DNA from 2 places in the Arthrobacter sp. SRS-W-1-2016 genome. Region 2 is predicted to be linked to the other one. Evidence: predicted binding sites of a transcription regulator. Region 2 holds the regulator's gene; the other holds the start of a gene.
What was found. The regulator LexA, encoded in region 2, represses DNA repair genes until DNA is damaged. The targets are predictions, from matches to a motif close to TCGAACANNTGTTCGA.
Positions count from the first base shown of each region.

Region 1 (4,272 bases), on a different contig from region 2:
CGCGACAATTCGGCCGAACAGGCCGAAACTGGTCATGACCTCAACGCCGGGGGCGAACTGGGATTGCAGCTTGGCCTGCTGTTGCTGCGTCTTCTTGTTGCGGCGGAACATCATGAAGATGAAGACGCCGAGCATGGCAAACAGCAGGATTGTCATTGGATCCACAGGGAAGTTCCGTTCTTTACTTACGTTTTTGGTTTCACGGCCATGTCTGCCCGGTGGATCCGGCGGCCGTGGAGCTTTCGCCCGCGTGGCCGCACAATGCTCCGACGGGCGGGCACAGAACCAAGGACTCGAACGTGCCGAGTGTCATACCAGTCTAGAGGGTTAAGCTGAATGGATCGTGCTATCGGCCGGTGTCGATGCTTTCAGCGCCGTTTTCGCTGTCCTCGAACAGCGCGAGGGGATCCTGCCCGAACACTCCTGCCGGCACCGCATATCCAAGGTGCGTCCATGCTGACGCCATGGCGATCCGGCCGCGCGGCGTCCGGCCCAATAGGCCTTCGCGCACCAGGTACGGCTCAGCGACCGTTTCCACAGTCTCCGGCTCTTCCCCGACGGCGATTGCAAGGGTGGAGAGCCCCACGGGACCACCGTTGAACTTGAGGATCAGGGCTTCCAGCACGGCACGGTCCAAGCGGTCCAATCCACGCTGGTCCACCTCGTACATGTCCAACGCCGCGGATGCTGCACGCGCATCGATCTGTTCGATGCCGTGAACCAAAGCCCAGTCCCGGACGCGGCGCAGCAGCCGGTTGGCGATGCGCGGAGTTCCGCGGGAACGGCCCGCGATCTCGCTGAAGCCGGCGGAATTGACCTTGAGATCCAGCAGTCCGGCCGAGCGGCGCAGCACCAGTTCGAGCTCCGCCACGGAATAGAACTCCAGATGCCCTGTGAAACCAAAGCGGTCACGCAGCGGTCCAGGCAGCAATCCGGCCCTCGTGGTGGCCCCGACGAGGGTGAAGGGCGGCAACTCAAGCGGAATGGCAGTGGCGCCGGCGCCCTTGCCCACCACGATGTCCACCCGGAAGTCCTCCATGGCCATGTAGAGCATTTCCTCTGCGGGCCGGGACATCCGGTGGATTTCATCGAGGAAGAGGACTTCACCCTCCGAAAGCGAAGAGAGGATGGCCGCGAGGTCTCCGGCATGCTGGATGGCCGGCCCGCTGCTGATACGCAAGGGAGCGTTCATCTCGGCGGCGATGATCATGGAGAGCGTGGTCTTCCCGAGCCCCGGAGGGCCCGACAGCAGGACGTGGTCCGCGCTGCGGCCGCGCATCCTCGAGGCTTCCAGCACGAGCGAGAGTTGCTTGCGGACGCGGTGCTGGCCTACGAAGTCGTGGAGGTTCTTCGGGCGCAGCGCTGCCTCGATGATGCGCTCTTCGGGTTCCTCTCCCCCGGTAACGAGGGATTGCTCAGCCACGGCTGCCTACCCGGTTTCCGGCTCGGGCGCCGTCCTGCCCAAGCCAGCGAAGGGTTGCTCGCAGGATCTGGGCGACGTTGCCGGCGTCGGCGAGTTCCGGGGAATCGGCCATGGCCTTGTCGATGCTCCCGGCGGCGTCCTTTTCCGACCAGCCGAGGCTCGTCATGGCAGCTACCACCTGCGGCTTCCACACGGACTGGGCAGCGACGGCGGGGGCAGCCCCCGGAGCGGTGCCGTGGGGTACGAGCTTGCCCGCAAGCTCGAGGACGATCCGGCCGGCCACCTTCGGCCCGATGCCTGGCACCTTGGTGAATGACTTGGCGTCACCGGAATGGGCGGCGACGCGGATCGCCTCGGGCTCATGGACGGCGAGGACTGCGAGGGCCAGCCGCGGTCCCACACCGCTCACACTGAGCAGGACATCGAAAACTTCCCGTTCGTCGTCGTTCGAGAAACCAAAGAGCGTCAGGGAGTCCTCCCGGACGATCAACGAAGTGAACAGCTTCGCTTCCTCGCCGACATGCAGGTGGCTGAGGGTTTGGGGCGTGGCGTAGACGCTCATTCCGGCACCGTTGAGATCGATGACGGCCGTGGAGAGACTGACGTGTGCCACGGTTCCGCGGAGAAAACTGATCAAGACCCGGCTCCTGAAGTACTGCCCCGTGCATGCTGCGCTTGCATCCAACACGCGGGGGCTATCCGAACATATCTACGAATACCCTAGCAAGGGCCGCCGACAATTACCGGGCGCGGCGCGCTTTCGCTTCGGCTTCCGCCCATGCCCGCTGGGCCGGCGTGAGCGCGCTGCTCCCCGGTCCGGTGGTGGCAACGGCGGCGCCGCTCCCGGCCCGCCACGCGTGCGTGACGGCGAGGGCCAGCGCGTCCGCGGCGTCGGCCGGACGGGGCGGGGCGTCCAGGCGCAGGATCTTGGTGATGAGCTTGGTCACCGCCTCCTTGTTGGAGGTGCCGCTTCCCGTGACGGCGGCTTTGACTTCCGACGGCGTGTGGAGCGCCACCGGGATGCCGCGCCGCGCTGCCGCCGCGATGACCACCCCGGACGCCTGGGCCACGCCCATGACAGTGCTGACGTTCAACTGGGAGAAGACCCGTTCGACCGCAAGAACGTCTGGCTTGTACAGGTCCAGCCATTCGTCGATGGCCTTGGCGATGACCAGCAGGCGCTGGTCCAATGATTGTTCCGGGGAGGTTCCCACGACGCAGACGGCCACCATGGTGGCGCGCCTGTTCCGTTCGACGTCGACCACTCCGATGCCGCAACGGGTGAGGCCCGGATCGACTCCTAGTACGCGAAGAGTCAAGTCCGGGCCTCCCTGTTGGTTGTCAGGCTATGTCGCAAAAAGCATTACTCGGCTTCGAGCGCAGCCTGGACTTCCTCGCTCATGTCCGCGTTGGTGTAGACGTTCTGCACGTCGTCGAGATCCTCGAGGGCGTCGACGAGCTTCATGAACTTCTTGGCACCGTCGAGGTCAAGCGGTACCTGCATGGACGGGACGAATTCAGCTTCGTCCGTCTCGTATTCGATGCCGGCTTCCTTGAGGGCTTCGCGGATGGCCTGCAGATCGGTGGGTTCCGAGTGGATTTCCCAGTTGTCGCCGCTGTCCTTGACTTCCTCGGCGCCTGCGTCGAGCACGGCCATCAGGATGTCGTCTTCGCTGAGACCGTTCTTGGGCAGGTTGACGACGCCCTTGCGGGTGAAGAGGTAGCTCACGGAGCCGGGGTCGGCGATGGTGCCGCCGTTGCGGGAGATGGCCAGCCGGACCTCGGAGGCGGCACGGTTCTTGTTGTCCGTGAGGCACTCGATCAGGAGGGCTGAACCCTGCGGGCCGCGGGCTTCGTACATGATTTCCGTGTAGTCGACCACTTCGCCGGTGAGCCCGGCTCCGCGCTTGATGGCGCGGTCGATGTTGTCAGCGGGGACCGACGTCTTCTTGGCTTTGGTTACGGCTAGTTCCAGGCTCGGGTTGCCGGCAAGGTCCGGTCCGCCCATGCGGGCCGCTACTTCGATGTTCTTGATCAGTTTGGCGAACGACTTGGCCCGGCGGCTATCGAGGATGGCCTTCTTGTGCTTGGTCGTCGCCCATTTGGAGTGGCCTGACATGCTTTAAACTTCCCCTCTGATCATTCGAATAAACAATTCATGCACGCGCTTCTCCCCAGTCACTTCCGGGTGGAAGGAGGTGGCCAGCAACCGACCTGAGCGCACTGCAACAATTCTAGCCAACCCGTGCAAAGTGTCCGTGTGGCTGGCTTTTCCCGGTTCCACCTGGGCAAGGATTTCGACGCCCGGACCGACGCGCTCCACCCATGGCCCCCGGATGAAGACGGCATGGACGGGGTCGACTCCGGACTCGCCGGCGCTGAACTCGAGGCCCTTGAAGTCAAGGTCGGTTTCGAAAGACTCACGCTGCCGGCCGAACGCGTTGCGGCGGACCGTGATGTCCAACCCGCCGAAAGTCTGCTGCGGATTCCCGGCGAGGTCCGTGGCGGGATCGGCGATGTCGTCTGCCAGGAGGATCATTCCGGCGCAGGACCCATAGACCGGCAGCCCGGACGCGATCTGCTTACGGATCGGATCCGCGAGTTCGAAGATCCGCGCCAGCTTGTCGATGGTGGTGGACTCGCCGCCGGGAATGATGAGGCCGTCAATGTCGTCGAGTTCCGCCGGACGCCGGATGCCGACGCCGGTGGCGCCGGCCGCTTCGACGGCGTGGATGTGCTCACGAAAATCGCCTTGTAGTGCGAGGACGCCGATGCGCAGGCCCGTGCCCACGCTTGATGACGCCTCGGAAGGGGGATTGGTCATTCGACCATCATAATGCGCCGCCGCT
Region 1 covers NZ_MTPV01000078.1:5,870-10,141, reverse strand. The annotation lists gene yajC (preprotein translocase subunit YajC) at 1-156, opposite strand, end outside; gene ruvB (Holliday junction branch migration DNA helicase RuvB) at 347-1,423, opposite strand; gene ruvA (Holliday junction branch migration protein RuvA) at 1,416-2,060, opposite strand; gene ruvC (crossover junction endodeoxyribonuclease RuvC) at 2,164-2,742, opposite strand; gene BMF89_RS20910 (YebC/PmpR family DNA-binding transcriptional regulator) at 2,787-3,542, opposite strand; gene pdxT (pyridoxal 5'-phosphate synthase glutaminase subunit PdxT) at 3,546-4,247, opposite strand.
Region 1: the regulator LexA is predicted to act here: its motif matches at 2,123-2,138, upstream of ruvA (Holliday junction branch migration protein RuvA).

Region 2 (4,272 bases):
GCGAGCTCATCAACAAGCTGCACAACACCGACGCCGAAATCCTCAGCCTCGAGCATGAGGAGGAAGGCACCCGCGTGGTGGCCATGGTCCATGAGAACCTCGCCGCCGAGTTGGAGTCGTTCGTCAGCAATGGTTGATCCAGAGGCGGGGGAGCGCGGCGAAACCGTGGGGGAGCGGATCGCCCTCGAACTCCTGGACAAAGCCGTGGCCGGCATGGGCGGGCAAAACCGCACGGGCCAGCACCAGATGGCCAGGCAGGTGGCGCGGGCGATCGAGACCGGCGAACATCTCCTGGTCCAGGCGGGCACGGGCACGGGCAAGTCCCTCGCGTACCTGATTCCGCTCATTGCGCACGCGATGGAAAGCAACAAGCCCACGCTGGTGTCCACGGCTACCCTTGCCCTGCAGACGCAGATCGTGGGCCGGGACCTGCCCCGCCTCCTGGAAACCATCAATCCGGAGCTGGAACGTCCGGTCAGCATCGCCCTGGTTAAGGGCCGGGCCAACTATGTGTGCCGGCACAAGCTGGAGGGCGGTTTCCCGAGCGAGGAGCCCGCCGAGGGGCAGTTGTTCTCCCTCGGCGAGGACACCAGCGTCCCGCATCTCGCCGCAGCCATCGGCGGGCCGGCCTCGCAGCTCGGCAAGGAAGTCCTGCGGCTGCGCGAGTGGGCCGGGAAGACCACCACAGGGGACCGCGACGAACTCATGCCGGGTGTGACAGACCGGGCCTGGCGCCAAGTATCGGTCACGTCGATGGAATGCCTCGGCGCGCAGAAGTGTCCGATGGCGGAGGAGTGCTTCAGTGAGCTGTCCCGCCACCGTGCCGCGGAGTCCGACGTCGTGGTCACCAACCATGCGATGCTCGCCGTCAGCGCCTTCGAAGGCTTGGCCGTGCTGCCCGAGTACGACGTCGTAGTGGTCGACGAGGCCCACGAGCTCCAGGACCGGGTGACCGGTGCCGTGTCCGGACAGCTGTCGGTGGCGATGATCCATGCCGCGGCCTCGAGCGCCCGCAAACATACAGCCATCACCGTGGACGCGCTGAACGCCGCAGCCGACCGCCTGGAACTCGCGATCATCGGTGCGCCGTCCGGCCTCCTGCCCAACGGGCTCAATGATGAACAGCTGGATTGCGTGGACCAGCTCCGGGAAGCGTGCCGTGCGGCGCTTTCCGATTCGAAGGGGGATTCGTCCAACGCGGTCGACGGCGGACGCCAGCTCGCGCGCTCACGGCTCATGCTGATCCTTGAGTTGTGCGAACGGCTGCTCTCCGCCCGGGAAAACCGGGAAGTCGTGTGGTTGTCCCGGAACAGCACCTTCGATCCGCAGCAGGGCTACACGGCGCCTGACGAGGATTCGCCGGCGCTCATCAACATCGCGCCGCTCAGCGTTGCCGGACGCCTCCGGGAAGGTCTCTTCGCAGGCCATACCGTGGTCCTGACCTCCGCCACCTTGGCCATTGGCTCTGCCTTCGAGGCCACCGCCGGCGGGCTTGGCCTGACTGGCCAAGGCGCCCCGAGCTGGACCGGCGTGGATGTCGGCTCGCCGTTTGACTATCCGAAGCAAGGCATGCTGTACGTCGCCAAGCACCTGCCCAAGCCCGGGCGCGGCACCTCGCCCGAGGCGCTCGACGAACTTGAAGAACTCATCAAAGCCTCCCACGGCGGAGCGTTGTGCCTCTTTTCGTCCCGCCGTGCAGCGGAGGACGCCGCGGACGCGATGCGGTCGCGCCTGGACGTGGACATCCTGTGCCAAGGCGAATCGACCATGGCCGCGTTGGTCAGGCAGTTTGCCGAGGAAGAGGACACGTGCCTGTTCGGCACCATGTCCCTCTGGCAGGGCGTCGACGTTCCTGGCGGTTCCTGCCGGCTCGTCGTCATCGACCGGATCCCGTTCCCTCGTCCGGACGATCCCCTGATGACGGCACGATCACGCGCGGTCGCGCAGGCCGGGGGCAACGGTTTCATGGCAGTGTCCGCGACGCACGCGGCCATCCGGCTGGCCCAGGGAGCAGGCCGCCTCATCCGCTCAACGGGGGACAAAGGCGTGGTGGCAGTACTGGATTCACGGCTTTCGACGGAACGCTACGGCAACTTCCTCCGGGCAGCTTTGCCGCCCTTCTGGCCCACGACGGACCGTTCAGTGGTGCGCGGTGCGCTCGAGCGGCTTTACGCCGAGTCGGCCAACGCTTAAAGCGGGCGCGTCCGGGCTCGGGCGCGTCCTAGAGTGGGCGCGTCCTAGAGTGAGCGCAGGACCGAGACGACCTTGCCCATGATGGTGGCATGGTCACCCAGGATAGGCTCGTACTGCGTGTTCTGGGGGAGCAGCCATGTGTGGCCGTCGCGCTGACGGAAGGTCTTGACGGTGGCTTCGTCGTCCAGGAGCGCGGCCACGATGTCGCCGTTGAGTGCGTCGTTCTGCCGCCGTACCACCACCCAGTCGCCATCGCAGATAGCGGCGTCGATCATGGAATCACCGGCGACCTTCAGCATGAAGAGCTCGCCATGGCCAACCAGCTGGCGGGGCAGCGGGAGGACATCTTCAACGGTCTGGTCGGCCAGGATGGGTCCACCGGCAGCAATGCGCCCCACGAGGGGAACCATGGCCGTGTCGCTGGCACTCGCGAGCTCCGTGACGGCCAGGCCGCCCGCGCTCCGGAGTTTCGCCGGAGCCTCGACGCCGGGAATGACCGAGCCTCCGTCCAAGGTCAATGGCATGAGGACTTCCATCGCCCGCGGACGCTTGGGATCGCGACGGAGATAGCCGAGCTTCTCAAGTTGTGACAACTGGTGCGTGACACTGGACAGGCTGGCCAAGCCAACCGTGTCCCCGATTTCGCGCATCGACGGCGGATAGCCATGATCGTTCACTGAACGCTGGATGGTCTCCAGGATTTTCTTCTGGCGGACGGTCAGGCTCTTGGGGGCCTTCTGTGGCTGCTGGCTCCGCGATGAGGCCGACCCGCTGCCAGTGGCTTTCGCTGCCATGTTTGCCAACGCCTTCCGTTCCGCCCGTCCGCCGCTGAGGCGCTTGCCGGGACTGTCGGCCTGAAATGTCAGACCCTCCTGTTGCACTGATTCAGTGCTCGTTCCTTCACTCAAACGTAGGGCAGGCACAGGCGTTTATCAAACATTTGTTCTAGCGAGTCTCGACATCGTTCGTTGATAAGTGCTAAAAATGTCTTAGCAAGGTTCGAATATGTGTTCTATAAAAGTGCTGCGAGATCCGGGTGTTCGTTCGAAGACATGGACGAACAATCGGCTTGCAACGCACTGACTGAAGGCAAGAATTGGCAGCCGCACCCAGAGATTCCGGAATGCGGCATTGTTCAGAAGGGCTCAGCTCATGTCCGCAATCACCATCACCCACACCCCAGGCCGCAGTGCGGCACCGGGCAGGCTTCGCCTGACACGCCGGGGCCGTATGGTCTTCTTCGGCCTCCCGGCAATGCTCGTGGTTGCAGCGCTGCTCAGCCTGGCGGGATTCCTGAATTCACCGGCCAAGGCTGCTGACTCCGCCGCCGAGCTACAGCCCACGTCCAGCACGAGTGTCACGGTTCAAATGGGCGAATCTTTGTGGGGGATTGCAGGGAAGGCGGCGCCTTCCCGGGATCCTCGCGATGTCGTAGCCGAGATTATCCAGCTGAACAACCTGCAGGACGGACGCATCGTACCGGGCCAGCAACTGTTCATTCCTGCCACCTGAGGGCACTTTCGTCCCGGGTGGCAGCCCGCCTGAACGGGCGCAGGGCCGTCACAGTTTCAGGGCATCCGCCGTGGCACCTTAAACTGTCATGGTGAGTGAGCAGCTTGAGCGACTTGACCGACTTCCCCTACGGACCAACCTCCGCGGCCTGAGCCCGTATGGCGCGCCGCAGCTTGATGTCCCGATTTTGCTCAACGTCAACGAGAATACGCATGGCGTTCCGGCCGATGTCCAGGCGGCCATCACCGAAGCGGTGGCGGCAGCCGCGACCGGACTGAACCGCTATCCGGACCGTGAGTTCACTGAACTGCGCGAGGCCTTGGCGGAATACCTTGGCCACGACCTCGCTGCCGAGAATATCTGGGCGGCCAACGGTTCCAATGAAGTGCTACAGCAGATCCTCCAGGTTTTCGGTGGCCCCGGACGGTCCGCGCTCGGGTTCCCTCCCACGTACTCCATGTACCCCCTGCTGGCCAGCGGCACCGACACCGCCTACATTGCGGGTGTTCGCGGCGATGACTACGGACTCGATGCAGCCTCGGCCGCCGCGCAGGTGCGCGAACTCAA
Region 2 covers NZ_MTPV01000014.1:43,528-47,799, reverse strand. The annotation lists gene hflX (GTPase HflX) at 1-137, shown strand, start outside; gene BMF89_RS03360 (ATP-dependent DNA helicase) at 130-2,193, shown strand; gene lexA (transcriptional repressor LexA) at 2,238-2,987, opposite strand; gene BMF89_RS03350 (LysM peptidoglycan-binding domain-containing protein) at 3,346-3,705, shown strand; gene BMF89_RS03345 (histidinol-phosphate transaminase) at 3,797-4,272, shown strand, end outside.